DNA from 3 places in the Bradyrhizobium sp. 18BD genome. Region 3 is predicted to be linked to each of the others. Evidence: predicted binding sites of a transcription regulator. Region 3 holds the regulator's gene; each other region holds the start of a gene.
The links. Region 3 encodes HrcA, which represses chaperone genes, less so after heat shock. Its sites were predicted from a motif close to GTTAGCACTCNCNNNNNGNGAGTGCTAAC; they were not measured.

Region 1 (10,482 bases), on a different contig from region 3:
GGGCGTCGAGTCGAATGCGGCCAGCGCCGCGCCTGCAACCCAGGTTGCCGTGGCCCCGAAGCAGGGCGTGATCGCGAAGGTCGCCGAAGCGCTGAAGCCGGCGGCTCCGGCGAAGATTGCTGATAAGTCCGCGGACAAGGCCAAGCGCGCACCGGACGCGCAGATGCAGCTGGCTTCGGCCGACCCGGCTGAGATCGTGCCGGCGCCCGAGGCGAAGCCGAAGTCGTTTGCAGACCGTGCCAAGGCCGCGGTGATGTCGATCACTGGCCCGCGTCCGTCGATGGTCGAAAAGCTCTGGGGCAAGCGTGAGCCGTCCGGCGGGCTGCTCGCCTACGCCTCGGCCGATGCCAGCGTGACCTCGGCCATCGCGCCGAAGGAGCAGAACCCGATGTTCGGCGGTGCGCCGCCCTATGAGCGCGATACTGCGGTCTACGACATCACGGCCAAGACGGTTTACCTGCCGGACGGCACCAAGCTCGAGGCGCATTCCGGTCTCGGCTCCAATCTCGATGATCCGCGCTCGCAGCGCACCCGCATGCGCGGCGTGACGCCGCCGCACATCTACACGCTGAAGCCGCGCGAGGCGCTGTTCCATGGCGTGCCGGCGCTGCGCCTGACCCCGATCGGCGGCGAGAGCGCGATCTACGGCCGCGACGGTCTGCTCGCCCACACCTTCATGCTCGGGCCGAACGGCGATTCCAACGGCTGCGTGTCGTTCAAGGATTACTACGCGTTCCTCGATGCCTATCGCAACAAGGGCATCCGCAAGCTCGCGGTGCTGGCGCGGGTCGAGTGATCTTGGCGCATTCCAGATGATGCAAAAGGGCCGCTCGCAGCGGCCCTTTTCCTTTCGGCTTCAGCCCGGCCAGCACTGTCCGCCGCCGTCGATCCGCAGCACCTGGCCGGAGACGAAAGCGCCCATGGGTCCCGCGAAGAACTCGACCACGCGCGCGACCTCGTCAACGGTCGCGATGCGGTCGAGCGTGCCGGTCTCGACCATCCTGCCGGGATCCACTGCGCGCGTGCCGAGAAAGCGGCCGGTGCGGGTATCGCCGGGCGCGATGCAGTTGACGGCGATGTCGTAGGGGCGGAGCTGATCGGCGAGGCATCGCGTGTAATGGGTGACGCCGGCCTTCGACACCGCATAGATCGATCCCTGGGTGCGCCCCTTGAAGGCGGCGACCGAGCCGAGCGTGACGATGCGGCCGGATCGCCGCTCCATCATGCCCTTCGCGACCGCCTGGCAGGTCAGGATGGTCGAGAGCAGATTGCGCTCCAGCACCGCGCGCACGTCGGCTTCCTTGATATTCACCGCATCGTTCGGATCGGGCTTGCCGCCGGCGGCCGCGATGTCGCCGCCGGCATTGTGCACGAGGACGTCGATCGGGCCGAGCGCGGCTTCCGTTTCGGCAATCACGCGCGCGATGTCCTCGCCCTTGGTGAGATCGCCGAGCACGCGCTGGCTGCGGACGCCGAACTGCCGGGCGATCTCTGCGGCAACTGCGGTGAGGGTGGTGCCCTCGCCATATTCCGCCGGCCCGTTCTCGCGCATGCCGTGGATGGCGACGTTGGCGCCGAGCGCGGCGAGCTTCTCCGCGAAGGCGCGGCCAAGCCCGCGACCGGCGCCGGTCACCAGTGCCACCTTGCCTGCAAGAATCTTCGTTCCGTCATGCGATGTCATGATCTTGTTCCCGTTCGTGAAATCAGTCGGTCGCAAGATCTAGCCCAATCGCCATCGCCTCCACCAGTGACCTGTCACGCGGCGCTGGCCGCTACGGTCTTGCGCAGCGCCATCTCCGTCGCAATCGCCTCCCGCACCGCGGGCCGCGCTTGCATGCGGCCGAGATAGGCCGACAGGGACGGCCATTGCGCGATGTCGATACCGGCCGGACGAAGCAGCAGCAAGGCCCAGGTGAGATGCGCATCCGCGACGGTGAAACCGTCGCCGACGAGGAACTCGCGGTCCGCAAGATGTGCAGCAGGTACCGCCAGTGTCTGCGTGATCCGCGCCCGCGGCTTGGCGAGTGAGCCGTCGTCCTTGTACCAGAAGGTCGGAAACAGGAACGCCTTGTGGATCTCGGCGCCGATGAAGCTCAGCCATTCCTGCAGGCGATAGCGATCGGGATCGCCGAAGCGGGGCGCAAGCCCCGTCTCCGGCTTGGCGTCGGCGATGTATTGCAGCACCGCCGCGCTCTCGGTCAGCCGCTCGCCGTTCTCCAGCACCAGGACCGGCACCGCGCCCTTCGGCGAGACGCCGCGGAAATCGCTGCCGTCGCTGATGACCTGCTTGGTCCAGATATGGGCGAGGTGATATTGCGCCTCGATGCCGGCCTCCATCAGCGCGATGCGGCTGGCGAGCGAGCAGGCCATCGGAAAGAAATAGAGTTGCAGCATCGCTTGGCGTTCCGTCAGGTCAGCGCTTCGGCTTGCGTGATGATCGCGAAGCGGTCCGACAGCTCGGCCAGCGCGACCTCGTGAATGGTCCGTGCCGGAAGCGCGCCGCCGCGGCCGTCAGGCAGATCGCGGGTGGCGCAGGCGTCCGCCGCGATGGTGGTGCGCAGTCCGAGATCGAGCGCGGCGCGCGCGGTCGAGGAGACGCACATGTGGGTCATGAAGCCCGCCAGCACGATGTTGGTGCGGCCGGTCGCGGCCAGCCGTGCCTGCAGATCGGTGCCGGCAAAGGCGTTCGGCAGCGCCTTCTCGATCACGGTCTCGTTCGCGAGCGGCGCCAGACTCGACACGATCGCGCCGCGCTCGGCCTCGCGGTCGAACAGGCTGCCGGCGCGGCCCTTGTGCGCGATGTGGAAGATCGCAGCGCCCGACTGCCGCGCGCGCGCCAGCAGCTTTGCGGCGACCGTGATCGCGGGCTCGGCGTCGGGCAGGGCGAGGGGGCCTGAGCGGTATTCGTTCTGGATGTCGATCAGCACGAGGCAGGACTGGCTGAGCTTCGGCGGATTGAGATCGGCGCCGGCGAGTTCGAGCAGGGTCTTTGGAACGGTCATGAGAGCCTTCTTGAGACGATCGGATGGCGCAACCTTAGCGCGGCGGCGGCCTGCCAATGTGCAGGACTATTGCAGCATATGGCTGCAAATTTGCAGGCTTCCGCGCGGCCTGCTAGGCTCGCGCCCATGAATTGGGATGATCTGCGCATCATCGCGGCGGTGAGGGACGAGGGCACCTATGCCGGCGCCAGCGCGCGGCTGCGCATCGACGAGACCACGGTGGGGCGCCGCCTCGCGCGCATCCAGCGCGATCTCGGCGTGCCGCTGTTCGACGCGGTGGACGGCCTGCGCCGGCCGACGCGCCATTGCGAGGCGGTGCTCGAGCATGTCAGCGCGATGGTGTCACATGTCGCGGCGATCGATCGCATCAAGGAGAGCCAGCCCGGCCCGGTCGGCCGCCTCCGCATCGCCTCGACCAACGCGGTCGCCGAGGAGCTGCTGGCGCCGCACACCAGCGCCTTCCTGCGCGATCATCCCGGCCTCACGCTGCAATTCCTCACCGCCAGCGGCAACGTCAAGTTCTCGCGCTGGCAGGCCGATCTTGCCATTCGCCTGCGCAAGCCGGAGAAGGGCGACTTCACCATCTCCAAGCTCGGCGACGTCAGGCTGTATTTCTTCGAGCCCGCCGATCGCAGCGGTGGCGAGCCCGTCGCCTGTTTCTATCCCGATGAGCTCGACGCCATTCCCGAGCAGCAATTCCTGCGCGCGAAGCGGCTGACGAATGTCCGCTGCGTCACCGACAACGTCCGTATCATCAGGACCATGATCCAGTCGCATCAGGCGATCGGCGTGCTGCCCGAGCACAGTTGCGGAGATCTGCTCGCCGACCGCAATTTGCGCGCCACGCTGCTGCCGAAGCGGCGCGACGTCTGGCTGCTGGTGCAGAACCACCTCAAGCGCGATCCCGCGACCCGCGTGACGATCGACTGGGTGAGAGCATGTTTTCAGGACACGCCGCGCAATTGACGTCGTCTCGCATTGTGCTCGTCGCGTCACACCTTCGCTTGCGGGTGAACGCGTAGACGCGCCGGTGCGACCAAAAGCGTGAGTGGGTATTGCACGCGCGCGAAGGTTGCGTAATCTCACGGCGACGACCAATGTCTTGATCGGGGCAAGCGAATGACCACGCTCGAACAGACCATCCGCCCCTCGGCGCAATCGCGGGAATGGAAGGCGATCGTCATCCTGATCCTGCTGGTCCCGGTGCTGTGGTCGCCGCCGTTCCTGTTTCGCATCTTCCTGTATCAGCCGTTCAGCATTCCCTCCGGCTCGATGATGCCGACGCTGGTCGTCGGCGACTACGTCTTCGCCGCGAAGTTCGCCTATGGCTACGGCCGCTATTCGTTTCCCTTCACGCCGTCATGGATCTCCGGCCGCTTCCACGCCGCGGAGCCCGACTACGGCGACGTGGTCGTGTTCCGGTCGCCGAAGGACACCGGGGTCGATTATGTGAAGCGGGTGGTCGGACTGCCCGGCGACCGCATCCAGATGCGCAACGGCCAGTTCGTCCTCAACGACCGCGCCGTGACGCGCGTCGCCCTGACGAGCGCGTCCGGGGCCTCAGCCTGCGGTGTGGATGACGGAGCCAGGGTCAAGCGATGGCGCGAGACGCTGCCGAACGGCGCGAGCTATTTGACCTATGACTGCGTCGACAACGGATACATGGACAACACCAACGTCTACACCGTGCCGCCGGGCCATTTCTTCGTGCTCGGCGACAACCGCGACAACTCCACCGACAGCCGCTTCATGTCGGCGATGGGCTTCATCCCGATGGACAATCTCGTCGGCAAGGTGACGCGGATCTTCTGGTCCCTCGACGCCGACGGCCGCCTGCGCGGCGAGCGGATGGGGAAGGTGTGGTAGCCCCCGTCATTCCGCGGCGGGGCTCCATCCGGGCTACGACCTGACGATGGAACAAACAAAAACCCCGGCATCTCTGCCGGGGTTTCGTAGTTCTTGAGATGCTTGGACCTTAGAAGTCCATGCCGCCCATGCCGCCGCCCGGGGGCATCGCGGGACCTGCGCCGCCCTTCTTGGGCAGCTCGGCGACCATGGCTTCCGTGGTGATCAGCAGGGCCGCAACCGAGGCTGCGTTCTGGATCGCGGTACGGACCACCTTGGTCGGGTCGATGATGCCCTTCTTGACGAGGTCGGCATATTCGCCGGTCTGGGAGTCGAAGCCGTAATTGTAGGCCTTGTTCTCTAGGATCTTGCCGACGATCACCGAGCCGTCTTCACCGGCGTTGATCGCGATCTGGCGAGCGGGAGCCGACAGCGCCTTGCGCACGATCTCGACGCCGGTCTTCTGATCGTCGTTCTTGGTGCGCAGGCCCTTGAGCTGCTCGGAAGCACGGAGCAGGGCGACGCCGCCGCCCGGGACGATGCCTTCCTCGACAGCCGCGCGGGTCGCATGCATCGCGTCATCAACGCGATCCTTGCGCTCCTTCACCTCGACCTCGGTCGCGCCGCCGACGCGGATCACCGCGACGCCGCCAGCGAGCTTGGCGAGACGCTCCTGGAGCTTCTCACGGTCGTAGTCCGAGGTGGTCTCCTCGATCTGCGCCTTGATCTGGGCCACGCGCGCCTCGATGTCGGCCTTCTTGCCGGCGCCGTTGACGATCGTGGTGTTCTCCTTGTCGATCATCACCTTCTTGGCGCGACCGAGCATGTTGAGCGTGACGTTCTCGAGCTTGATGCCGAGATCTTCCGAGATCGCCTGGCCGCCGGTCAGGATCGCGATGTCCTGCAGCATGGCCTTGCGGCGATCGCCGAAGCCCGGAGCCTTGACGGCCGCGACCTTCAGGCCGCCGCGGAGGCGGTTCACGACCAGGGTCGCGAGCGCTTCACCTTCGACGTCCTCGGCGACGATGACCAGCGGCTTGCCGGTCTGCACCACGGCCTCGAGCAGCGGCAGCAGCTCGTTCAGCGAGGAGAGCTTCTTCTCGTTGATGAGGATGTAGGCGTCGTCCATCTCAACGCGCATCTTGTCGGCGTTGGTGACGAAGTAGGGCGAGATGTAGCCGCGGTCGAACTGCATGCCCTCGACGACGTCGAGCTCGGTCTCGAGCGACTTGGCTTCCTCGACGGTGATGACACCCTCGTTGCCGACCTTCTTCATGGCGTCGGAGAGGAACTTGCCGATCTCCTGGTCGCCGTTGGCCGAGATGGTGCCGACCTGGGCGATCTCGTCGTTCGAGGTGACCTTCTTGGAGTTCTTCTGGAGGTCCGCAACGACGGCTTCGACCGCGAGGTCGATACCGCGCTTGAGGTCCATCGGATTCATGCCGGCGGCAACCGACTTGGCGCCTTCCTTCACGATCGCCTGGGCGAGCACGGTGGCCGTGGTGGTGCCGTCGCCGGCCGCGTCAGCGGACTTCGAGGCGACTTCGCGCACCATCTGGGCGCCCATGTTCTCGAACTTGTCGTCGAGCTCGATCTCCTTGGCGACGGTGACGCCGTCCTTGGTGATGCGGGGAGCACCGAACGACTTGTCGAGCACGACGTTGCGGCCCTTCGGACCGAGCGTGACCTTCACCGCGTTGGCGAGAACGTCGACGCCGCGCAGCATCTTGTCGCGCGCTTCAACCGAGAATTTGACTTCTTTGGCTGCCATCTGGAATTTTCCTTGGATGATGTTTGACGGGAGGGAGAGAGGGGGCTCTTAGGCCGCCTTCTTCTTGGAAGCGGGGACGTCGAGGACGCCCATGATGTCGCTTTCCTTCATGATCAGGAGATCGACGCCGTCGATCTTGACCTCGGTGCCGGACCACTTGCCGAACAGCACGCGATCGCCGACCTTCAGGTCGATCGGGATCAGCTTGCCGGCTTCGTCGCGGCCACCCGGGCCAACGGCGACGACTTCACCCTGGGAGGGCTTTTCCTTGGCAGTGTCGGGAATGATGATGCCGCCGGCGGTCTTCTCTTCTGCGTCGATGCGCTTGACCACGACGCGGTCGTGAAGCGGACGGAAGTTCATGCAGTCCTCCTAAACATTTGCACGAGTTGAGGATTTTGAGGTTGTTAGCAATCGTTGCCCGCGAGTGCTAGCACGGGCGAGGCTGAAATAGGACAGGAATTTTGCGGGGGCAAGGGCTTCTAGCAGAAAATTCGGCACTCTGAAGGCCGAGGTGCCAGAATCCTTTACCATCGTTAACCGAGCTGACGGGCCCCTTGGCGTCCGTATTAGCACGGAGGCCGGTCTGCTGCTAACGCGTTGAATTTCAACAGCTTGTTAAACTTTTGGGCTTGAGATGGGTTGTCAGTTTGCGTCACATTTCTCTCATGTGAGCGCATCGTTTCCGGGTGGCTCGTAGCAGCGTACCGGCAAGCCGCCCCCTGAATGCGCTCCTGCAAAGGAGGTTGGCATGGGATTGCGGGTTGGGGGCGTTTCCGAGGACTTCCGGAAACAGATGCTGGGCTACGGGCTGACCACGGCCCAAATTCTCTACCGGATGCCGGATCACCCGTCGCTGCTTCAGACCTATGTCTGGCAGAACTACGACATGTTCCCGAAATTCCCGGCGCTCTCGGACTTCCTGGCGTTCTGGCAGGAGAAGCTCGACGGCCCCCTGTTCTCGGTGACCGTCGCGCATTCCAAGCTGATCAAGCCGGCCGAGCTGCGCTCCGTGGACGGCGTGTTCCGCCTGCATTGAGCTGAGCAGCGGTCTCGTAGCGAGCACCGCTCTCGTCGGGTGGGCAAAGGCGCGCAAGCGCCGTGCCCACCATCTCTCCATGATCGCGCGCGAAAGGTGGGCACGCTCCGCTTTGCCCACCCTGTGATATCTCGTTTCTGTGCTAGCCTCCGCCTATAACAACAACGGGAGGCGGCCCATGGCCAAGAAAGCGAGCAAGAAAACAAGCAAGACAACAAAATCGCGCAGCGCAGCCCAGACCGCGATGAAGAAGCGGAGCGGCGCCAAATCCGCCGCGCGATCCTCCGCACGCAAGGCCGTGAAGGCGAAGGCGCGTGTGACGACAGCAAAATCATCCGTCAAGAAACCCGCGCGCCCGAAGCAGCGCATCGCCATCAGCCATCACCGCGAAGAAGATTTCAAAGCCGACGGCCTGCGCGCCTACGCCAAGTACCGCGACCTCGGCATCGCCGCCGCCAGCCACGGCCTCGCGCAAGCTCACGTCATCCGTCTGCAAGGCCCTTGCGATCCGGCTGAGGTGTCAAAACTCCACTTCCACGACGTCGAATTCCAGATGGTCTACGTGCTGAAGGGCTGGGTGAAGACTTACATGGACGGGCAGGGCGAGACCTTGATGCAGGAAGGCAGCGCCTGGACCCAGCCGCCGAAGATCAAGCACATGATTTTGGATTATTCGGACGACGTGGAGCTGCTGGAGGTGATTTTGCCGGCGGAGTTCAAGACGGTGGAGTTGAAGGCGTAGATCTCGCGGTATCGTCATTGCGAGGAGCCCGCGACAAGATTGCGAAGCAATCTTGCGCAGGCGACGAAGCAATCCAGACTATCTCCGCGGATACATTTCTGGATTGCTTCCCTTCGCTCGCAATGACGGGGAAAGAGTTTCTTCGTAGCCCGGATGGAGCGAAGCGTAATCCGGGGCCGCTGCCTGCGACGGCGCGCACTTTCCCGGATTGCGCTGCGCTCCATCCGGGCTACGGCATCACTACGCGCGATCGCTAAAATGCGCCTGATCCGCGAAACCGGACCGTTACCAGCCCGAAGGTTCTAGTCGCCCAAAGCGCGGGCGCTAACCAGTCGAAAATACCTCTCGCGTCAACTCAAGGCTGTGAAAACGCGGGATATGCTTTCATGGCGACTTTTGGCCGACGCGGCGTTGTGGCGCCAGCCCCGAGGGGATCGTTTCAATCCGCATCGTTTCAGCCCGCCGCCGCGCCGGTCGCGCCGGCGGTCATGCGCGACCGCGGTCCGTTGTCCGATGAGGGGACGCTCTTTGCCGACAACAAACTTCTGGCCGATATCCCCTTCCTCACCATCGGCCTGATTTTCGGTCTGCTGCTGATCTTCGCTCTGCAACGCAGTCTGGCCATCGACGTTGCGCCGGATGGCTCACTCGATGTCCGTTCGCTGATCGCTTATGGCGCGACCAGCTACGATCTGGTCGCCGGACGGGGAGAGTGGTGGCGGATCGGTCTCGCGCCGCTTCTGCATGGCAGCGATTGGCACCTCATCGGCAACTGCATTGCGCTGTTCATCGTCGGCGTCAGGCTGGAGCCTCTGATCGGCCGTGGCTGGTTTGCGCTGATCTTCGTTGCCAGTGCGCTGGTCGGCGAGGCCGCCTCGCTGCTGGGCAATGCGCCCGGCCAGCCCGGCGTCGGTGCGTCCGGCGCCATTACCGGGCTCATCGCCGCGCTGTTCGTCTCGAGCTTCGATCCCGAAGCGGATGCCGATCAAACCATATCGAGGCTGAAGACGTCGCTCTTCTTCGGTGTTCCCGCACTGCTGCCGCTTGCCTTCGGCGCCTCCGGCAATGTCGACTATTTTGCCCATGCAGGTGGCGCGCTGGCCGGCGGCGCGCTCGCCATCATGCCGTGGGTCCTCTTCCGTTCCTATGACAGCCTGCCGCGGAGCGCGAGCATGACGCTGCTCGCAGGCTGCGTCGGATCCCTGATCTGCGCCGGCTTCGCGGCGGCCCATTATGCGTCCTACATGGCCGACGCCAAGCAGTATGTCCGCATCTCGGAGTATCCGGACAAGGGTGGCAAGGTGGCCGACCGGTCTTTCGACCTGGTCACGCGCTACCCGAATGACCCGAGGGCGCATTATTTCCGTGCGATCTACTTCCTGGAACAGGAGAACCTCCGCGCCGCCGAGACGGAAGTGCGAGCCGCCATGTCGCTCGCAGCTACCGATGTGGCGGGCGGGCCGGTGCGCGCCGGGGCGCAGGGCTTGATGGCGGTGTTGCTGTTGGTGCAGGGGCGGACCAGCGAGGCGAAGGCCATGGCGGCCGAGCCGTGCCGTGCCAAGATGCCCGAGGTGCGGCGCATCTTGCAGAAGAACAAATTGTGCGGTTGAGCGGGATTGGGCACATGTCTCTCCGCACGTCATTGCGAGGAGCCCTTGCGACGAAGCAATCCAGAAATCTTTCCGCGGATGCATTTCTGGATTGCTTCGCTTCGCTCGCAATGACGAGCGGAGCGTCGCTAACTCAACACCCCCACCACAGCCCCCATCAAACACGTCGTCAGCGTCCCCGACACGATCGACTTCAGCCCCAGCGCGTTGATCTCGTCGCGCCGCTCCGGGGCCATCACGCCCAGGCCGCCGATCATGATGCCGAGGCTGGCGAAATTGGCGAAGCCGCACATCGCGTACAGCATGATCAGGCGCGATCGCGGATCGAGCGTATCGGGCGGCAGCTTTGAGAAATCGACATAGGCGATCAGCTCGTTGAGCACGGTCTTCGTGCCCATCAGGCTGCCGGCCGTCACCGCCTGATCCCACGGCAGTCCCATCAGCCAGCACACCGGCGCCATGACGAGGCCGAG
Region 2 (10,482 bases), on a different contig from region 3:
GCGGCATGATGGGCGGATCGCACCAGCAGGGCTTTGGCGACACCACGATCATCGAGGAGCGCGGTGGCGGCAGCGCGGGCGGAAGCCCTTGGGGCGGTAGCGGCGATCAATCCGGCGGCTCGCTGGCGCGCGACGCCGGCCTCAACGACATCGGCTCCAACCGCGATTCCCGCCAGGGCTACTTCGACCAGGCCTCGAACGACCGCGACAACGACCAGAACTACGACGACGATCGCGACGACGGCAACACGGACATGGCCGACGACAGCGATTTCGGCGGCGACGACGATGGCGGCAGCGATTACGCCTGAGGCTGCTTGATCAGCGCACCAAACAAAACGGCCGCCCGGGAGGCGGCCGTTTTCATTTCAAGCTGCTTGCTCGGGGCTCACATCACCACGACCTTGGTGCCGACATTGACGCGGCCGTAGAGGTCGATGACGTCCTCGTTGCGCATGCGGATGCAGCCGGAGGAGACGTTGGTGCCGATGGTCCAGGGCTCGTTGGAGCCGTGGATGCGGTAGAGCGTCGAGCCCAGATACATCGCGCGGGCGCCGAGCGGGTTTTCCGGGCCGCCCTCCATGTGCCGGGGCAGGTCGGGCCGGCGCGCGATCATTTCCGCCGGCGGGGTCCAGTCCGGCCATTCGCGCTTGGCCGTGATCGACTTGACGCCGGACCAGGTGAAGCCCGGACGCCCGACGCCGATGCCGTAGCGCATCGCGCGGCCGTTGCCCTCGACGAGGTAGAGGAACTTGTTCGGCGTATCGACCACGATCGTGCCGGCACTTTCCTTGCCGCTATAGTCAACAGATTGTTTTTCGAATTTCGGATCGAACGGACGCTGCCGCGGGTCGATCGTCTCCTGTTGGAGACCGGCGCCCTGCTGATATCCGCCTTGCATCTGCGGCTCACCCATCGGCGGCAGGCGGCGCTGGTCGTAGTATCCCGGCTGCTGCTGATAGACCGGCGCTTGCGGCGCGTAGGCCGGACCGCGGCCGGGGCCGTCGCCGAACAGGAACTCGATGAAGCCGCCGCCCATGTTGGCATTGGAGGCGACGCGCACCGGCGCCGCCGGCACCTGCGGCTGATAAAGCACCGCGGGCGGATCGTTCGGCACCGTATTGTCGAATGCGCTGGCGCTGTTCGCGCCGACAACGAAGGTGCAAGCGCTGCCGAGCAGCGCGACAGACATTTTCTTGAACATCGACGTACTCTGTACTGTTTCGTCTAGTTGCATTCGCCGCCGAACGCGCTGGCTGTTCGCGTCCTCGACGTGGTCAATAAAGAGCAAACTCCGTTTCGTTTGGTAAACGTATCAGGCGTTTCGATTCACCACGTCGCGAATGGCGCGGCAATTTGGCGATCAGCGTTTATTTTCGATGAAGGGCGGAGCCTCATGGTTAATCGCTCCTTTGCGCGCCGTCGCGCGTGGCCGCACAACAGTTCCCGCTGTGAACCTCGTGTTAAATTGCTTCTGCCTACAAAGACGCGTGAGTGAGGTGGGGGGAGTATCCTGATGGCTGTTCACCGCAAGCGTTTTCGTGTCGAGGATATCGCCGGTGGCGAGATGCCGATTCTAGACGTAACAGAAGAGGCAGGCCCGATGCATAGCGAGATTATGGCGGAGCTGCGCGCGATCCGCGCACAGATGGCGAAGGGCATTACCGCTGCCCCGCTGTCCGGCAGCGCGGCCATGGCGGCGATCGACGCGTCCACGGCGCATGAGCTCTCCGAAGCGCGCACCATGCTCGATACCTACCGGGCGCAGATCGAGCAGTGCGAGAAGCTGAAGGTCGAGCTCGACCTGATCCACGACGCCATCGATCGCACCAAGCGCGAGATCGCGACGCTGCACGGCAAGAGTTTTGACGGCGGCGAAATGGCCAAGGTCAATGGCGAACTCGGCGCGGTGGTCGGCGGCACCGAGCAGGCGACCCAGCAAATTCTCGAAGCGGCCGAGTCGATCGACCAGGCTGCCAGCGCGATGTCCAAGGTGGACTCGGCCGACCAGCAGAAGCGGCTCGCCGACGACATCCAGGAACGCGTCATCTCGATCTTCGAAGCCTGCAACTTCCAGGACCTGACCGGCCAGCGCATCAGCAAGGTCATGACCACGATGAAGTTCATCGAGCAGCACATCAATGCGATGATGGACATCTGGGGCGGCGTCGACGCGATCAAGGCCCATGTGCCGCCGCCGGTCGACACCCGCAGCGACGACGACAAGCTCCTCAATGGCCCGAAGCTCGCCGGCGACGTCGGCCACGCCTCGCAGGACGACATCGACGCGCTGTTCGACTGAACGGACGCGCGCGAGAGAGAAAAACAAAACGCCGGCGCAAGCCGGCTTTTTTTTTGTTGTCTTCGTCATTGCGAGCGAAGCGAAGCAATCCAGAGTATCTCCGCGGAGGCAGCCTGGATTGCTTCGCTTCGCTCGCAATGACGGGCGGTTAGGCCCGAGCCCCGATCACGCCCGCGGCGCGCAGCGCACGTAGACCATGTTGCCGTAGCGGGTGGCGGCATCCTTGTCGATGAAGCGGGTGATCATGACGCGGCCGTCGAAGGACACGATCTCGCGGTCCTGCTCGCCGGGGGTCGGACCGGCCGGCCCGATATAGTTCTTGCCGCTCGGCGAGCCCTTCAGCCGGAGCTCCTGGGGCGTTGCCTGGTCGGCCAGGTGCATCACCACGCCGCCGGAGGAACCGGCGCCGATCACGTAGGGATTCTTGCACTGCTCGCGCGCCATCTTCTCGGTACGCGGGCGGTCGGCCGGGTTCTGGAACGAGGCGAGACCCCAGCGGCCGACGATCTCGTCGGCACGGATGCTCGCCGGCATCTCCGGCCCGCCGCCGGGGCCGGTATCGGCCTCAGGCGGCGGTTGATTCGACGAGAACGACGGCAGGCTCATACCGCCGCCGCAGGCGCCGAGCAGCAGCGCCAAGCATGAGGCGGCCACCAGGTTGGCAACCGTGCGCACGTGAGCTGAACTGATCATGGCATTCCCCCGAACAAGACCATGGCCGCACCCCTCCCGCAGCCAAGCGCAAAACCGCTGCCGGAGCAATGACGTCCTTTGATACGCCGGAGCCCCGAACAAGTTTCCAATGCCACCATCCTATATCCGCCTCACCAATCGCTTAACCACCTTTGCTTGACAGGATCGCGGCCAAGCCATATTTCCGGGCGCACTATTAGCACTCGGAAAGCCCGATTGCTAAGCGCGCCGTTCGATCCTCGGGACGAGGGAGGACGGAAGCGCCGCCCCACCCACTTCCGCTACTTCCGAAGCGAGCCTCCAAAGGGAAACGTCATGGCTAAATCCAAATTTCGTCCGCTGCATGACCGTGTCGTGGTCAAACGTATCGACGCCGAGGAAAAGACCAAGGGCGGCATCATCATTCCGGACACCGCCAAGGAAAAGCCGTCCCAGGGCGAGGTCGTCGCCGTCGGTCCCGGCGGCCGCGACGAGGCCGGCAAGCTGACCCCGATCGACCTCAAGGTCGGCGACCGCGTGCTGTTCGGCAAGTGGTCGGGCACCGAGGTCAAGATCGACAACGAAGATCTCCTGATCATGAAGGAGTCGGACATCATGGGCGTTCTGGCCTAAGGCCATCCGCCTGAACGGCCGCTGAATGTCATGCCCGGATCGCACGATCCGGGCATCCATCATTCCGCCGGGGTCAACCTTCCGGTCCCGGAATTGATGCGAAGGCGGCACGATACAGCACGAAACAAGACACATCACGAAACACGAGGGATTGCAGACATGGCTGCCAAAGACGTCAAGTTTTCCGGAGACGCGCGCGATCGCATGCTGCGCGGCGTCGACATTCTCGCCAACGCCGTCAAGGTGACGCTCGGCCCGAAGGGCCGCAACGTCGTCATCGAGAAGTCGTTCGGCGCGCCCCGCATCACCAAGGACGGCGTCACCGTCGCCAAGGAGATCGAGCTCGAGGACAAGTTCGAGAACATGGGCGCCCAGATGGTGCGTGAGGTCGCCTCCAAGACCAACGACCTCGCCGGCGACGGCACCACCACCGCGACCGTGCTGGCCCAGGCTATCGTGCGCGAAGGCGCCAAGGCGGTTGCCGCCGGCATGAACCCGATGGATCTCAAGCGCGGTATCGACAGCGCGGTTGCCGCCGTCATCAAGGACATCGAGAAGCGCGCCAAGCCGGTTGCCGCCTCCTCCGAGGTCGCCCAGGTCGGCACCATCTCGGCCAATGGCGATGCCGCGATCGGCAAGATGATCGCCCAGGCGATGCAGAAGGTCGGCAACGAGGGCGTCATCACCGTCGAGGAGAACAAGTCGCTCGACACCGAGGTGGACATCGTCGAGGGCATGAAGTTCGACCGCGGCTATCTGTCGCCCTACTTCGTCACCAATGCCGAGAAGATGACCGCCGAGCTCGAGGACGCCTACATCCTCCTGCACGAGAAGAAGCTGTCGGGCCTGCAGGCCATGCTGCCGGTGCTCGAAGCCGTGGTGCAGTCGGGCAAGCCGCTCGTCATCATCGCCGAGGACGTCGAGGGCGAGGCGCTGGCCACCCTGGTCGTGAACCGCCTGCGTGGCGGCCTCAAGGTCGCCGCCGTCAAGGCGCCCGGCTTCGGTGACCGCCGCAAGGCCATGCTGGAAGACCTCGCGATCCTGACCGGCGGCCAGCTGATCTCCGAAGACCTCGGCATGAAACTCGAGAACGTCACAGTGAAGATGCTCGGTCGTGCCGGCAAGGTCGTGATCGACAAGGAGAACACCACGATCGTCAAGGGCGCCGGCAAGAAGCCGGAGATCGAGGCCCGCGTCGGCCAGATCAAGGCCCAGATCGAGGAGACCACCTCGGACTACGACCGCGAGAAGCTCCAGGAGCGCCTCGCCAAGCTCGCCGGCGGCGTCGCGGTGATCCGCGTCGGCGGCGCGACCGAGATCGAGGTCAAGGAGAAGAAGGATCGCGTCGAGGACGCGCTCAACGCCACCCGCGCCGCGGTGCAGGAAGGCATCGTCCCCGGCGGCGGCGTCGCGCTGCTCCGCGCCAAGAAGGCGGTCGGCCGTCTCACCAACGCCAATGCCGACGTCCAGGCCGGCATCAACATCGTGCTGAAGGCGCTGGAAGCCCCGATCCGCCAGATCTCCGAGAACGCCGGCGTGGAAGGCTCGATCGTGGTCGGCAAGATCCTGGAGAACAAGTCCGAGACCTTCGGCTTCGACGCCCAGAACGAGGACTATGTCGACATGGTCGAGAAGGGCATCATCGATCCCGCCAAGGTGGTGCGCACCGCGCTGCAGGACGCCGCCTCCGTGTCCGGCCTGCTGGTGACCACCGAAGCCATGGTCGCCGAGCTGCCGAAGAAGGACGCTCCGCCCGCGATGCCCGCCGGCGGCGGCATGGGTGGCTTCTAAGCCGTCCGTTCCATCACAGCATTGCGAAGGCCGCCTCCGGGCGGCCTTCTTTTTTGCCCATCGTCCCGGACGCTTTGCAATTCAACCGACGGCCAAAACCAACTACGGTGGCGGCCGATTCGATTGCGCGAGGACTTCACAATGCGTGCGCTTCTGGTTTGTTCGACTGCCCTTTTGGCGGCACTTCTCGTCGTCTCGCCCGAAGTCGCATCCGCCCAGATGAAATTGTCGCCGAAGGCGGCGGCGCCCGGCGGCACCGAGACGCGCTATTTCACCTCGATCGACGGGCTGATGGACGGCAATGCCGACGTGATCCTGAAGGAGACGCGCCAGGGCAAGACGGTCACGGCGGCCGTGCTCGACGTCTGCTATCCCGTCGCGAAGAATTCCGACCGCAAGGACCGCTTCGTCGTCAACCTCCAGGTCGCCGGCCAGAACCTGACCGGCACGACGCAGAGCCTCGGCGAGAAGTCGCCCGTCAGCGTGAAGCTGCTGCGCAAGCAGTCCGGCGACACGTTCGAATTCCGCGGCCAGATCAGCATCGGCCAGACCGTCACCGAGGTCACCTCGCCCGACAATTCCGATCTCAGCGAGAAGGAGTTCCAGGACAACCAGACCTCCGACGACGGCATCACGGCGCAGCCGAAGGATTTCACCGACGTCTCGCCGGAGGCGATCGCGGTCAAGGTCAAGCTGGATGCGGCGACCGAGTTCCTGAAGAGCCTGAAGGGCCAGGAGGTCGAGGTGACGCTGGCGAGCCTGTCGGTCGGCTGCGACGCGCTGCGCGCCGGCGAGCAGACCATCAACATGTCGGTCGATCCGGAGCGCGCGGCCGCGCTGCTCGCCAAGTTCAAGGCGATGCCGGGCGTCACCGCCGCAGGCTGGACCGCTGGTATGACCGAGATGGACCGCACCATCCGCTTTGCCGCCGCCGACTGGCGCGACGGCGACAAGATCAGCCGCGACAAGCTCGCAAGCGCGGTGGCGGGCGTGCTGAGCAAGACGCTCGCGGCGAAGCCGGTCTCGCAAAACTTCAACCCCGCGACCGGCAAGCTCAAGCTGGTGTTCAAGCGGCCGAACCAGGATTTCCCGGCGCTCGATCTCACCGACACGATCGAAGTCGCAGGACTGATCTCGCCGGACAAGCCCGGCAGCACCGACAAGCTGATGCTGTGGATCGGCAGCCCCGCGACCACGACCGCGGATGAGAGCAGCGGCGCCAAGCTCAATCTCTCGGACGAAGCTTCGGCCGACGAGGAAGGCAATCAGCCCGACGACAACGGCTCGATCGAGGCGCTCGCCAAGGAGCTGAGGGGCCAGCGCTGGGACGCCGACAAGTCGGTGTGGAAATAGGCTCTCGCGCTCCGGACGCAGCGCAGCACGTCAGTGATGCGCTGCAGAGCCGGGGCCCAGAAACGACAAGCGCGATCGTGGACAGAACTGGGTCCCGGCTCTGCGGCGCAGCGCTTGCGCGCTACGCCTTGTCCGGGACACGAGAGCGAAAGCTAATTCCCGGTCGAGCGAAAGCGCAGCGGCTTGGGGCCGATCAGCGTCAGCACGTCACCTTGGCGCTTCCAGGTCTCGACACTGCTCAGCGCTGTGACGAGATCGTCGTCGGCCTGCGCCCGCGCCGGCGGGCAGGAACGGTCCTGGATCTGGCCGGGCACGAAGATCACGGTGTTGCCGGCGACGGAGAACTGGCCCTTGCCGCCCTTGCACCAGAGCTCGAGCACGACCTCGCCATTGTCGCCGATCTCGATGTTCGGGATCCGCTTCGAGCCGGGCTGCGGCAGCGCCTCCAGCGTCATCTCGGTGCCGAACGGAAAACCCTCCTCGGCGCGCGCGAGCGTTGACACCGCGAGCATTGCAACCGTCACACATACGATCTGCTTGATCGAAACCATGAAACCTCTCGACCGACCTGATTTGCCGCACCTTCTATAAGACGATGGCGTCATTGAGAAGGTTCGCCGGGTACGGACGCAAAATCCCCGTGAGGGCGAACCTCGCGGGGATTTGCGTCGAAGCGTGGCCTGCTAGTGCAGGACCAGCGCCGTGAACGGCCAGACATAGGCCTGCAACGTCACGAGCACGCCGACGAGACAGGCCAGCACGATCGAGTGCCAGAACACGAAGCGCAGGATGGTGCCCTCGTGGCCGTACCAATTCGTCGCCGTGGAGGCGACGACGATCGACTGCGCGTCGATCATCTTGCCCATCACGCCACCCGATGAATTCGCCGCCGCCATCAGGATCGGCGACAGGCCGAGCTGCTGGGACGTGATCTTCTGGAGGTTGCCGAACAAAATGTTCGACGACGTATCCGATCCGGTCAGCGCCACACCCAGCCAGCCGAGCAGCGTGCCGAAGAAGGGATAGAGCACGCCGGTCGCGGCGAAGGCGAGACCGAGCGTGGCGTCGACGCCGGACAGCCGCGTCAGCGTGCCGATCGCGAGCATCGCCGAGATCGTGATCAGCGAGATCGCGCACAGGCGGATGGTGCGGCCGTACTCGGTCAGCAACCGTCCGGGACCGACGCCCATCAGGAAGCCGGAGATGATCGCCGCGATCAGCATGCCGGTGCCGGTGAACGACAGATAGGTGAAGCCGAACACCGCAGTTTCCTTGGTCGGCGCCGGTGCGACCGGCGGCATCTTGTTGATCATCTGGTGCAGTTCGGGCACCGGATAGTTCCAGACGAAGATCGAGTTCGCCCAGGTCTTGAATGCACCATTGCCCCAGATCAGCATCACGATGCAGACGATGATCCACGGCAGCAGCGCGCTCCACATCTCGCTCTGCGTCAGCGGCGTCTTGTCGAGCGGCTTTGCGGTGGCCATCGTCGCCGCCGATTCATCATGTCCGCGCAGCGCCGGCGACAGCCAGAGCTGCCTGGGCTGCCACACCTTCAGGAACAGGATCAGCGCGCCCATCGAGATCAGCGACGCGCCGATGTCGACGATCCAGGGATTGATGAAGTTCGAGATCACGAATTGCGGGATCGCGAACGACACGCCGGTGACCAGGATCGCCGGCCAGACGTCCTTCATGCCCTTCCAGCCCGCGAACGCCCACACCACCCAGAACGGCACGATCAGCGAGAAGAACGGCAATTGCCGTCCGACCATCGCACCGAGGATGTAGGGATCGAGCCCGGTGACCGAGGCAAGGCCCTGGATCGGCGTACCCAGCGCGCCATAGGCGACCGGCGCGGTGTTGGCGATCAGCGACAGGCCGGAGGCCGCGAGCGGCGAGAAGCCGAGGCCGATCAGCACGGCGCCGGTGATCGCGACCGGCGTGCCGAAGCCGGACGCGCCCTCGAAGAAGGCGCCGAACGAGAACGCGATCAGCAGCAATTGCAGCCGCCGGTCCTCGGTGACGCCGCCGACCGCGCGCTTGAGCAATTCGAAGCGGCCGGTCGCGACCGTCACCTGGTAGAGGAAGATGACGTTGAGAACGATCCAGCCGATCGGGAAGAAGCCGGTGACGATGCCGAGCACCGAGGCGCGGATCGACATGTTGGCCGGCATGGTGAAGACGAAGATCGTGATCAGGTTGGTCACGATCACGGCGATGATGGCTGCGATATGCGCCTTCACGCGACCGCTCGCGATCAGGACCAGCAGCGTGACGACAGGCACCGCCGCCGCAATGGTCGACAGCACGGGGCTGTGCAGCGGATCATAGATTTGATTCCACATGGTCTTCCTCCCCCACGCATGTGTGTGGCAGGCGGCCCGCGTGGACAGCCGGACCTGCTTGGCGTTGGAAGCGATAACCCCCGAGTTGGATGCGAATTCCTCGCGAATGCGACGGTTCCCGCCTGCTCACAAGCTCGCGAAATCCTGGAGGCCCCCACCCCGCGCCGCTAAAGCCCATGCTAGGGTTGCAAGCGGCGACAAGCCAACGCAAATTGCAGAACTTGCGACTTTAGTCTAAGTGCGCCCATTTCTAGTCTGAGCGCGCCCATTTCTGCCTTTGCCGCAAGCCTTTGGCTTCAGGCATTTGTGCCCATCCCCTCGAGGAGACAGAGCTCTGTGAACAACATCCGCGCCACGCTCGCGACCGTCTGGCGAATCGCCGCCCCCTATTTCCGGTCGGAGGACAAATGGGCCGGCCGCGGCCTGCTCGGCGCCGTGATCGCGATCGAGCTGGCGCTGGTCGCGATCGACGTGCTGGTGAACCAGTGGCAGAACCGGTTCTACAGCGCGCTCCAGGCCAGCGACTGGGACTCCTTCGTCACGCAGATCTGGATCTTCATCGCCCTCGCCTTCACCTATATCGCGCTGGCGGTCTACAAGCTGTACCTGAATCAGTGGCTCCAGATCCGCTGGCGGAATTGGCTGACCAGGCATTATCTCGGCGAATGGCTCAACGGCGCCACGCACTACCGCATGCAGCTCAAGGGCGACGCGGCCGACAACCCGGACCAGCGCATCACCGAGGACGTCAAGAACTTCGTCGAGCAGACCCTGACCATCGGGCTCGGCCTGCTCTCCTCGATCGTGACGCTGTTCTCCTTTGCGCTCATCCTCTGGGGACTCTCCAACGCCGCGCCGCTGCACCTGTTCGGCACCGACTTCATGATCCCCGGCTATCTGTGCTGGGGCGCGCTGATCTACGCGATCTTCGGCACCGCGCTGACCCACTGGATCGGCCGCCCGCTGGTCAACCTCAATTTCGAGCAGCAGCGCTATGAAGCGGACTTCCGCTTCAACCTCGTCCGCGTCCGCGAGAACTCGGAGCAGATCGCGCTGCTCAAGGGCGAAGGCGCCGAACGCAGTCGCCTGCTCGATCGCTTCGGCTTCGTGATCGGTAACTGGTACGCGATCATGAGCCGGACCAAGCGCCTCACGATGTTCACCGCAAGCTATCAGCAGGCTGCCGTGATCTTTCCCTACGTGCTGGTGGCACCGGCCTTCTTCGCCAAGAAGATCCAGCTCGGCGACATGATGCAGACGGCGTCGGCCTTCTCCAGCGTCCAGGGCGCCCTGTCGTTCTTCGTGACGGCCTACCGGGCACTGGCGGAATGGCGCGCGATCGTTGCTCGTCTCGACGGCTTCGAGATGTCGGTCGAGAGCGCG
Region 3 (10,482 bases):
CCGTCGTCCGTGACGGCGACGATCGAAGGCGTCGTGCGCATGCCTTCGGAATTCTCGATGACTTTGGCGTTCTTGCCATCCATCACGGCGACGCACGAATTCGTGGTGCCGAGGTCGATCCCAATGACCTTTCCCATGGTCCTGATATCCTTGTTTTTGCGGCAGGTTGGCTGGGCCCAGAAGGCACCCGAACCGAAACCCCCTAAGATCAAACATCCGCGATATTGCGATGGTTGAGGCTCATATAGGAGGGGGGGAGGGTGCCGCAAGGACCGAAACGACGTTTTGGCCGTGAAAACATTGGGGTTTGGCAGATCATATCCGGGCTCAACCGCCCTTGCAGGTGAGGAATTATTAACAGGTTCAGGCTTCAGCCAGCCCCCGCCACCGTGATCCGCCCCCGCCCTGTTACCGGCGCCCCAAACCCGCTAAAAGGCGGACCGCCCGGACAGTCGCCCCAGGACTGATTCAGACTGCTTCGCGCGACAAAGCGGCCCGGTCGCCGACCATCGAACGGCCTCAATGTGAACCAATCAGAGTGGCCCATGAAGCTGATCCGCCCCCTCGCCGCGCTCGCCCTTCTCGTCGCCACCGCGCTTCCGGCCCTGGCCGCCGACGCCGTCTACCCGCCCGGGCTTCGCCTCGGCATGGTGCCGCTGGTCGGGCTGAGCACCGCCAAGACCTTTCCGGGCTTCGAGAGCGAAGACGGCAACGTCAAGGTGCTGATCACCGAGCTGCCGCCGGCGGCCTATGGCGAGGTCGTGAGCGCCTTCAATGCCAATCCGGCGGGCACCAACGGCGTCAAGCAGGACAAGATCGAGACGCCTGCGGGCCTTGCCTATTTCACCACCGAGACCGGCAAGTCCGGCGAGACCCCGGTGAAGCGCTATTCGATGATCGTGCCGGGCGCCGGCTTCTCCGGCTATGTCGCGGTGCAGATCCCGGAGAATGCGACCAAGATCTACACCGACGAGGCGGTGCGGCAGATGTTTGCCAGCACCACCACCCGCAAGCAGGTCTCGGCCGAAGAACAGATCGGGCTGATGCCGTTCAAGATCACCGATCTCGCCGACTTCAAGGACATCCGCACGCTGGCGCCGGGCTCGAGCATCATCCTGGCCGACGGTAATGAGAGCTCGGGCTATGAATCGAAGCCGTTCATGATCCTCGGCCTGATCGGCGCCACCCCGCAGCAGGCCGACGACCGCGCCCGCTTCGCCCAGGAGGCCGCACTGCAGATCCCCGGCGTGCGCGAATCCCGCGTGACCATGTCGGAGCCGATCCGCATCAACGGCCAGCAGGGTTTTGAGACCCGCATCGACGGTGTCAGCGGCAAGGACAAGACCCCGGTGACCGTGGTGCAGTGGATCCGCTTCTCGAGCGGCGGCGCGTCGCTCCGCATCATCGCCAGCGCCCCGCGCGACCAATGGTCCGCCGCCTTCACTCGCTTTCGCGCGGTGCGCGACGGCATCCAGCCGAAGGGCTAGCGACCCAAAAGGAGCTCAAGCGCTCACCAGAACCGGCTGCATTTTCGGGCTTCTGTTCGTATACGAACGGAACTAGGCTTCGCCTCCGTTGGATCATCCTGGAGGGAGGCGAACGATGCTCGATCGACGACAAATCCTCGCGGCGCTTGGGACGACGGCGCTGGCGACCCTCGCGCCAACCGCGCTGTTTGCGGCGGGATCGATCAAGCCGGACGACGCCTCCGCGCTGCTCGTGATCGACGTGCAGAACTGCTTCCTGCCGGGCGGCAGTCTCGCCGTGAAGGAAGGCGAGCAGGTCGTGCCCGTCATCAACAAGATCTCGAAAGCGTTCTCGAACGTGGTGATGACGCAGGACTGGCACACGCCCGGCCACGTCTCGTTTGCGTCGGTACACTCGGGCAAGAAGCCGTTCGAGACCGTCGACCTTCCTTATGGCAAGCAGGTGCTGTGGCCCGACCATTGCGTGCAGGGCACCGACGGCGCGGCGCTGTCAAAGGACCTTTCGATCCCGCACGCCGAGCTGATCATCCGCAAGGGCTTTCACAAGGACGTCGACAGCTACTCGGCCTTCGTCGAGGCCGACGGCAAGACCTCGACGGGCCTCGCCGGCTATCTCAAGGGACGCAAGATCAAGCGCGTCTTCGTGGTGGGCCTGGCGACGGATTTCTGCGTCGCCTGGACCGCGCTCGACGCGCGCAAGGCGGGCTTCGAGGCCTATGTGGTGGAAGACGCCTGCCGCGGCATCGACACGCAGGGTTCGCTGGCCAAAGCCTGGGCCGATATGGCCAAGGCCGGCGTGAAACGGATCCAGTCTGCGGATATCGTTCTGAGCGCGTAAGACTTCACGCAGTCATTCCGGGGCGGCTCCAAGAGCCGAACCCGGAATGGAGATCAGTTCGGTGCGCCGCTCGACTCGTTGTTGTTTGCGGCCGCGGCCTTCGCGCCGCCCTTGGCGACACCGACCAAAGCCGGGCGCAGCACGCGCTCGCCGATGGTGTAGCCGGCCTGCACGACCTGCACCACGGTGCCCGACGGCACCGACGCATCGGGCACTTCGAACATCGCCTGCTGGAAGTTCGGGTCGAACTTCTGGCCCAGCGGATCGAACTTCTTCACGCCGTGCTTTTCCAGCGCGTTGAGCAGCGAGCGCTCGGTGAGCTCGACGCCCTCGATCAGCGACTTCAGGCCGGCATCGGCAGCAGCCCGCGCCTCGGCCGGAACGGCATCGAGGGCACGCTGGAGATTGTCGGCGATGTCGAGCACGTCGCGAGCAAAGCCGGTGACGCCGTAGAGCTTGGAGTCAGCGACCTCCTTGGCGGTGCGCTTGCGCAGATTCTCCATCTCGGCCAGCGTCCGCAGCATGCGATCGCGCGCCTCGGCGGCTTCCTTCTGCAGCAGCTCGACCGAACCCGGCTCGGGATCGTCGGGCATGATGTAGGGCTTCGACACCACGGGCTCGCCGGTCGGCGCGGTCGTGTCTTCGGGTTGCCGGTCTCGATCGGTCATCGGCTCTAATCTCGAACTCGTTTCCAGGGATTGTTGGCCCGGATATCGTGCCTAAGCGCGCGAAAATCAAGCGCCCGTGATCGGCGGAAACGCCGGTCAGCCCCCCAAAAGGCGGCTGACGATGCGGGCGGCGTAGTCCACGGTCGGGATCACGCGGGCATAATTCAGCCGCGTCGGCCCGATCACGCCCAAAACACCGACGATGTGGCCGGCGGCATCCCGATACGGCGAGATGATCGTGGAGGAGCCGGACAAGGAAAACAGTTTGTTTTCCGAACCGATAAAGATGCGCACGCCTTCGGCGGTCTCGGCGCGGCCGAGCAGGTCGATGACGCCGCGCTTGGTCTCGAGATCGTCGAACAGGAGGCGAACACGCTCCAGATCCTCCAGCGCGTGCAGATCCTCGAGCAGATTGGCATGGCCGCGCACGATGAGCTGGCGGTCCTCGTTCTCGCCGCCGGACCAGCTCGCGATTCCCGCCGAAATCACCTTCTGCGTGAGCTGATCGAGCTCGGCGCGGGCTTCTCCGAGCGCCGTTTCGAGCTCGAGCCGCGCCTCGGCCAGCGTCCGGCCGCGGATGCGCGCATTGAGGAAATTGCCGGCCTCGGTGATCGCCGAGGAGGGAACTCCGGGCGGCAGCGTCAGCACGCGGTTTTCGACCTGGCCGTCCTCGCCGACGAGGATCACCAGCGCCTTCTCCGGTTCCAGCCGGACGAATTCGATGTGTTTCAGCCGCGCATTGGATTTCGGCGTCAGCACCACGGCTGCGGCGCGGGTCAGGCCCGACAGCCGCGTCAGCGCCTGGTCCAGCGCCGCCTCGACCGATTGGGCGTGCCCGACGGTGGCGAGCTGGCTCTGGATCGACTGCCGCTCGGCCTCGGTGAGGTCGCCGACCTGCATCAGGGCGTCGACGAAGAAGCGCAGGCCGAGTTCCGTCGGCAGCCGGCCGGCGGAGGTGTGCGGGGCGTAGATCAGGCCAAGCTGTTCCAGATCGGCCATGACGTTGCGGACCGAAGCCGGCGACAGCGGCATGGCGATCAGCCGCGAGATGTTGCGCGAGCCGACAGGTTCGCCGGTCGCGAGATAGCTTTCGACAATTTGACGAAAGATGTCGCGGGAACGCTCGTTGAGCTGGGCGAGGCCTGCGCGCGGCGCGATCAGATGGATCGGATCGTGATGGGCCACAGACGGTAACTCCTCTCAGATGCTCATAATTTGTCCATCCCCGAGGGTTCTGACAAGCGTGGCTTTTGCGGACCTGAAATCGGGGCAAGAATCAGGGGGTGAATAAGCCCTTGATCTTCCCCCTTGCCGCCCACCTTCACCCCACCTACAAGCACCGCGAACAGCCCTTTTCCGAGAGTTTTGGAGGATTCCCCATGCGGCCAAGCCGCCGTGCGCCCGACGAATTGCGCCCCGTGACGCTTGAGCGTGGCGTGGTCAAATATGCGGAAGGCTCCTGCCTCGTGAAATTCGGCGACACCCATGTGCTGGTCACCGCCACGCTGGAAGACCGCCTGCCGCCCTGGCTGAAGGGCCAGGGCCGCGGCTGGGTCACCGCCGAATACGGCATGCTGCCGCGCGCGACCTCCGAACGTACCCGCCGCGAAGCTGCCGCCGGCAAGCAGAGCGGCCGCACCGTCGAGATCCAGCGCCTGATCGGCCGCTCGTTGCGCACCATCGTCGATCTCGAAGCGCTCGGCGAACGCCAGATCACGGTCGATTGCGACGTACTCCAGGCCGACGGCGGCACCCGCACGGCCTCGATCACCGGCGCCTGGGTCGCGCTCGCCGATTGCATCAACTGGATGAAGGCGCGCAACATGATCAAGGCCAACGTGATGCGCGACAACGTCGCTGCGATCTCCTGCGGCATCTACAACGGCACGCCCGTGCTCGACCTCGACTATGCTGAGGATTCGGAAGCCGAAACCGACGCCAATTTCGTCATGACCGGCGATGGCCGCATCATCGAGGTGCAGGGTACCGCGGAACGCGAGCCATTCACGCAGGACGAGTTCCTGAAGCTGATCGGCCTGGCGCAAAAGGGCATCGCGCGTCTGGTGGACTTGCAGAAACTGGCCGTGGCGTAGTCAATAGACCCATGCATCGCCGAATCACCGGAAAGCTCGTCATCGCCACCCATAATCCCGGCAAGCTCGCCGAGATGAAGGAGCTGCTCGCGCCTCACGGCATCGAGGCGGTGTCGGCCGGTGAGCTCGGCCTGGGCGAGCCCGACGAGACCGGCAATGATTTCCGCAGCAACGCCGCGGTCAAGGCGATCGCGGCGGCGCAGGCGACCGGGCTTCCGTCCTTTGCCGATGATTCCGGTATCGTGGTCGACGCGCTCGACGGCGCGCCCGGCATTTTCTCCGCGCGCTGGGCCGGGCCGAGCAAGGACTTCGCCGCGGCGATGGCGCAGATCGAGCGCCTGCTGCAGGAGCGCGGCGCGACCACGGCGGACAAGCGCACCGCGCATTTCGTCTCCGCGCTCTGCGTTGCCTGGCCCGACGATCATCTCGAAGAGGTCGAGGCGCGCGTCGACGGCACGCTGGTCTGGCCGCCGCGCGGCACCGCCGGCTTCGGCTACGATCCGATGTTTTTGCCCAATGGTTACGACCGTACCTTCGGCGAGATGACCAGCATCGAGAAGCACGGCCTGCCGCCGCTCGGCCTTGGCCTGTCGCATCGCGCCCGCGCCTTCGTGAAACTGGCGGAGATCTGCCTTGAGCCGCGCTAAGGAAGCTTTCGGCGTTTACGTGCACTGGCCGTTCTGCCTGTCGAAGTGCCCCTATTGCGACTTCAACAGCCATGTCCGCCACGCCGCGATCGACGAGGCGCGCTTTGCTTCCGCTTTCGCGCGCGAGATCGCCACGACCGCCGAGCGCGCGCCCGGGCGCGAAGTCACCTCGATCTTCCTCGGCGGCGGCACGCCGTCATTGATGCAGCCGTCGACCGTCGGCGCCGTGCTCGATGCGATCGGCAAGCACTGGACCGTCGTGAGCGATGTCGAGGTCACGCTTGAGGCCAACCCCACCAGCGTCGAAGCCACGCGCTTTGCCGGCTATCGCGCCGCCGGCGTCAACCGCGTCTCGCTCGGCGTGCAGGCGCTCGACGACGCCTCACTGAAAGCACTGGGCCGCATGCACAGCGCGCGAGAGGCACTCGACGCCGTCGCCATCGCGCGCCGCTCGTTCGACCGTTACTCGTTCGACCTGATCTACGCCCGCCCCGACCAGACGCCGGCGATGTGGGCCGATGAACTTCGCCTCGCGATCGGTGAAGCGGCCGAGCATCTGTCGCTCTATCAACTGACCATTGAAGAAGGCACGCCGTTCTTCGGTCTCCACCAGGCCGGCAAATTGAAGACACCGGACGAAGCGGTCGCGCGCGCGCTCTACGACGTGACGCAGGAGACCTGCGAGAAGCTTGGCCTGCCCGCTTACGAGATCTCCAATCACGCGCGACGCGGCGCCGAGTGCCGGCACAATCTGGTCTACTGGCGCGGCGAGGAATATGCCGGCATCGGTCCCGGCGCCCATGGCCGCCTCGATATCGACGGCGTGCGCCATGCCACCGCCACCGAGAAGCGCCCCGAAGCCTGGCTGATGCGGGTCGAGACCAACGGCGACGGCGTCGTCACCGACGATCTCCTCAACAGCGAAGAACGCGCCGACGAATTTTTGCTGATGGGATTGCGCTTGGCCGAGGGTATCGACCCCGAGCGTTACAAGGCTCTCTCGGGCCGCGAGCTCGACCCCGGCCGCATCGCGCTCTTGCGCGAGGAAGGTGCGATCACGGTGGATGCCACAGGCCGCCTGCGTGTCACGAGCAGCGGTTTTCCGGTGCTGGATGCGGTGGTCGCGGATCTCGCGGCGTAGCGAGTTCGCGGCTTGGTGAGATCTTGTAGCCCGGATGGAGCGAAGCGTAATCCGGGGTCCATCTACGCGGAGAGACTGCTCCCGGATTGCGCTTCGCTCCATCCGGGCTACGAAACTACGGCAGCGTCGCCCCGAACTACGCCCCAAAACTCTTCGGCGAGCCCGCGACCGCAACACCGCCGCCGGTCGTCACCTTCATCACCGCGAGCCCGCGCTCATTGGTACCATCGGCGCGGAAGCGGAACAGGCCGTCGATGCCGGCAAAGCCGGACGGATTGGTGAGCACATCGGCCGAGAAGCGCGTCGTGCCTTGCGTACGCGCGAGCGCGGCGACGAGGGCGACCGCGTCATAGGCGAGCGTCGCGGTGCGGATCGGATCGGCGCCGTATTTGGTGCGATAGCGGCCGGAGAAGGCGCGGAAACCGGCCGGATCGGGCGCGGCATAGAGGCCGCCTTGCAGGTTCTGGCTGGCGTAGACGCGCGGACTGTCCCACAGGCCGGTACCGAGCAACTGGATGTTGCGCAAATTCGCGCCCGCGGCCGTCATCGCATCCGCCACTGAAACCACCGCATCGCCGTCATCGGCGATGAACAGCCCATCCGCACTGCCGAGCTGCTGCGCCACTGCGCGCGCCGGCGTGGCGCGATCGGCGCCGTATTTCTCGAACGCGACGATGCGCCCGCCGCGCCGCGGCACCGCGGCCTTCACCGCGGCCTCGACGACATTGCCATAGGCATTGTCGGGCACCAGCACGGCGACCGAGCGCTTTCCGATGCTGGCGGAATATTCGACGATGCGGTTGACGTCGGACTCGGGAAGGAAAGAGAGCAGATAGACGCCGCGACCGGCGATGCTGGAGTCGGTCGAGAACGCGATGACGGAAATGCCGCGCGTACGCGCGACTTGCGCGACCGCCGGCACCGACTGCGCGAACAGCGGCCCCAGAATGATCTCGGCGCCTTCGTCGACCGCCTGCTGCGCGCCGGCTTGCGCGCCCTGCGGGCTGCCATTGTCGTCCTTGATCAGGAGCTGGATGTTCGGATTCTGGAACTCGGCCAGCGCCATCTCGGCGGCATTGCGCATCGACTGCGCGGCAAGACCGGCATTGCCGGCGGCCGAGAGCGGCAGGATCACGGCGACCTTGACCCCGCCGGTCCCGGCGGTCGTGGCCTGCTGCGGAGGACCTGCCGGTTGGGCCGGGGGCGGGGAGGAGCTGCTGAACGGGTTGGAGAACTGGCTCAGGCTCTGCTGCACGCCGGCGCAGGCCGACAGCACGGGTGCGCCGAGCAGCAGGCCGAGCGCGCTCCGCCGGGTCGCCCCGGACAAACGGGGCCCCTGAACGGGAAACTTTGGATCACGCGGGCCCATGGCAGCTTCTCTTCTGACCAGCCGTCGGCCGGCCGGTCACACAACATTCTTGCCGCGACAGAAGCCGCGGATTCAGGCATATTGTCGGTAAATAGTTAACTAAAACAAAAGGATAATGACCGCTTAACGCGACCGCCCCTCACGTCTGGCTAGCTGTCCACCGTCCGTCACCCAGCATCAAGGCGGCGTTTCCGCCGTGAATATGACGCTGACACCTCATTCCCTCGGGAATGTGATGCCTAATGGATCACATTCCAGTCCTTCCTCACCCCTCACCACAGCATGATCTTTTTCGGTGGACCGGTTCCCAGCCCCGGGGATCATGCCTAAGTTCGTTTCATTATGCGCGCAAAGCCGGCCCCGATAAATACGCCTGAAGGCCCAGACGCCGCTCCGCGCGGTTTCTCCATCGACGCCCATCGGCTACCGGCCCCGAAGGCGGCGCCGGGCCTCTATCTGGTCGCAACCCCGATCGGCAATCTCGGCGACATCACCTTGCGGGCGCTGCAGACGCTGGCCGGCGTCGATGTCATCGCCTGCGAAGACACCAGGATCACGCGGCGCCTGACCGAGCGCTACGCGATTAGCGCCCAACTCAAGCAGTACCACGAGCATAACGCCGAAGCCGCGCGCCCGAAGATCCTGGAAGCGCTCGCCGCAGGCGGCTCGGTCGCGCTGGTCTCCGACGCCGGCACGCCGCTGATCTCCGATCCGGGCTTCAAGCTGGTGCGCGAGGTCTGCGCCGCCGGCCATGCGGTCTATGCGCTGCCCGGCCCGTCCTCCGTGCTGGCGGCGCTGTCGGTCGCGGCACTGCCGACCGACCGCTTCTTCTTCGAAGGCTTTCTGCCGGCGAAATCTGCCGCGCGAAAATCGCGCCTGGCCGAGCTCGCGCGGATCGATGCGACGCTGGTGATGTTCGAATCCGGCAACCGCGTCCAGGATACGCTCACCGAGCTCGCCGAGATCATGGGCAGCCGCGAAGCCGCGATCTGCCGCGAGCTGACCAAGCTGCACGAGGAGATTTCTCGCGCGCCGCTGCACGAGCTGGCGCGGGATGCCGATGGGCTGGAGACGCGCGGCGAATTCGTGCTGGTGATCGCTCCGCCGGCGGCCGACGCCGAGGTGCTGACGTCGGATGCGCTGGACGATCTGCTGCGCGATCAGCTTGCCGCGAACAGCGTCAAGGATGCCGTCGCGCACGCGGTCGCGCTGTCGGGCCGGCCGCGCCGCGAGGTCTATGCCCGCGCGCTCGAGCTCGCCAAGGATTTGCGGGGCGACGATGGCGAAGAGTGAAGGCGCGGAACCGAAAGCCGCCTCGCCCGAGCGCGTCGCCGCGTTCCGCACCGGCATCTCTGCCGAGAGTCGCGCCGCTGCCTATCTGATGGCCAAGGGCTATCGCATCCTCGCAAAACGCTTCCGCACCCCGCATGGCGAGATCGACCTCGTGGCACGCCGCCGCAATCTGATCGCCTTCGTCGAGGTCAAGGCGCGCGCCAGCCTGGATGACGCGGCCTATGCGGTGACCCCGCGCCAGCAGCAGCGGATCATCGACGCCGCGCAAGGCTGGCTCGTGGCGCATCCCGAGCATGCCGAATTCGAATTGCGATTCGACGCCATGCTGATTGCGCCGCGCTCACTTCCGCGCCATGTGTTGGCGGCATTCGACGCCTCGACCTGAAAGGCAGACCATGAAACTCAACGTCGCCGTCCAGATGGACCCCATCGCCCGCATCAACATCAAGGGCGATTCCACCTTCGCGCTGCTCCTGGAGGCGCAGAAGCGCGGCCACGGCCTGTCCTATTACACCCCCGACAAGCTCTCGATGGTCGGCGAGGAGATCGTCGCGCCGGTCCAGCTCCTGACGGTGCGCGACGAGCCCGGCAATCATTTCACCCTCGGCGAGCCCAGGCGCGAGGCGCTGAACGGCTTTGACGTGGTGCTGCTGCGCCAGGATCCGCCGTTCGACCTCGCCTACATCACCTCGACGCACATGCTCGAGCGCATCCATCCGAAGACGCTGGTCGTCAACGACCCGGCCTCGGTGCGCAACGCGCCGGAAAAGCTGTTCGTGATGAACTTTCCGCAGCTGATGCCGCCGACGCTGATCTCGCGCGACCTCGACGAGATCAACGCCTTCCGCGACAAGCACGGCGCCGTCGTGATGAAGCCGCTGCACGGCCATGGCGGAGCGGCAGTGTTCCGCGTGATGCCGCAGGACATGAATTTCGGCTCGCTGTT

Region 1: the regulator HrcA is predicted to act here: its motif matches at 7,025-7,053, upstream of RAD16_RS30320 (co-chaperone GroES).
Region 2: the regulator HrcA is predicted to act here: its motif matches at 3,191-3,219, upstream of RAD16_RS22615 (co-chaperone GroES).

Annotation. Positions count from the first base shown of each region.
Region 1 covers NZ_JAVAYL010000020.1:2,497-12,978, reverse strand. The annotation lists gene RAD16_RS30355 (tlde1 domain-containing protein) at 1-796, shown strand, start outside; gene RAD16_RS30350 (SDR family NAD(P)-dependent oxidoreductase) at 857-1,681, opposite strand; gene RAD16_RS30345 (glutathione binding-like protein) at 1,756-2,394, opposite strand; gene RAD16_RS30340 (cysteine hydrolase family protein) at 2,409-3,002, opposite strand; gene RAD16_RS30335 (LysR family transcriptional regulator) at 3,129-3,968, shown strand; gene lepB (signal peptidase I) at 4,122-4,868, shown strand; gene groL (chaperonin GroEL) at 4,978-6,618, opposite strand; gene RAD16_RS30320 (co-chaperone GroES) at 6,667-6,981, opposite strand; gene RAD16_RS30315 (usg protein) at 7,370-7,657, shown strand; gene RAD16_RS30310 (cupin domain-containing protein) at 7,836-8,399, shown strand; gene RAD16_RS30305 (rhomboid family intramembrane serine protease) at 8,786-10,009, shown strand; gene RAD16_RS30300 (NupC/NupG family nucleoside CNT transporter) at 10,138-10,482, opposite strand, start outside.
Region 2 covers NZ_JAVAYL010000012.1:195,442-205,923, reverse strand. The annotation lists gene RAD16_RS22635 (DUF2076 domain-containing protein) at 1-311, shown strand, start outside; gene RAD16_RS22630 (L,D-transpeptidase family protein) at 389-1,204, opposite strand; gene RAD16_RS22625 (protein phosphatase CheZ) at 1,517-2,302, shown strand; gene RAD16_RS22620 (hypothetical protein) at 2,468-2,995, opposite strand; gene RAD16_RS22615 (co-chaperone GroES) at 3,311-3,607, shown strand; gene groL (chaperonin GroEL) at 3,767-5,398, shown strand; gene RAD16_RS22605 (hypothetical protein) at 5,540-6,751, shown strand; gene RAD16_RS22600 (META domain-containing protein) at 6,904-7,302, opposite strand; gene RAD16_RS22595 (L-lactate permease) at 7,435-9,099, opposite strand; gene RAD16_RS22590 (ABC transporter ATP-binding protein/permease) at 9,436-10,482, shown strand, end outside.
Region 3 covers NZ_JAVAYL010000019.1:25,441-35,922, forward strand. The annotation lists gene dnaK (molecular chaperone DnaK) at 1-137, opposite strand, end outside; gene RAD16_RS29495 (hypothetical protein) at 546-1,487, shown strand; gene pncA (bifunctional nicotinamidase/pyrazinamidase) at 1,603-2,325, shown strand; gene grpE (nucleotide exchange factor GrpE) at 2,379-2,993, opposite strand; gene hrcA (heat-inducible transcriptional repressor HrcA) at 3,090-4,178, opposite strand; gene rph (ribonuclease PH) at 4,373-5,086, shown strand; gene rdgB (RdgB/HAM1 family non-canonical purine NTP pyrophosphatase) at 5,098-5,733, shown strand; gene hemW (radical SAM family heme chaperone HemW) at 5,720-6,874, shown strand; gene RAD16_RS29530 (penicillin-binding protein activator) at 7,011-8,243, opposite strand; gene rsmI (16S rRNA (cytidine(1402)-2'-O)-methyltransferase) at 8,586-9,536, shown strand; gene RAD16_RS29540 (YraN family protein) at 9,523-9,921, shown strand; gene gshB (glutathione synthase) at 9,932-10,482, shown strand, end outside.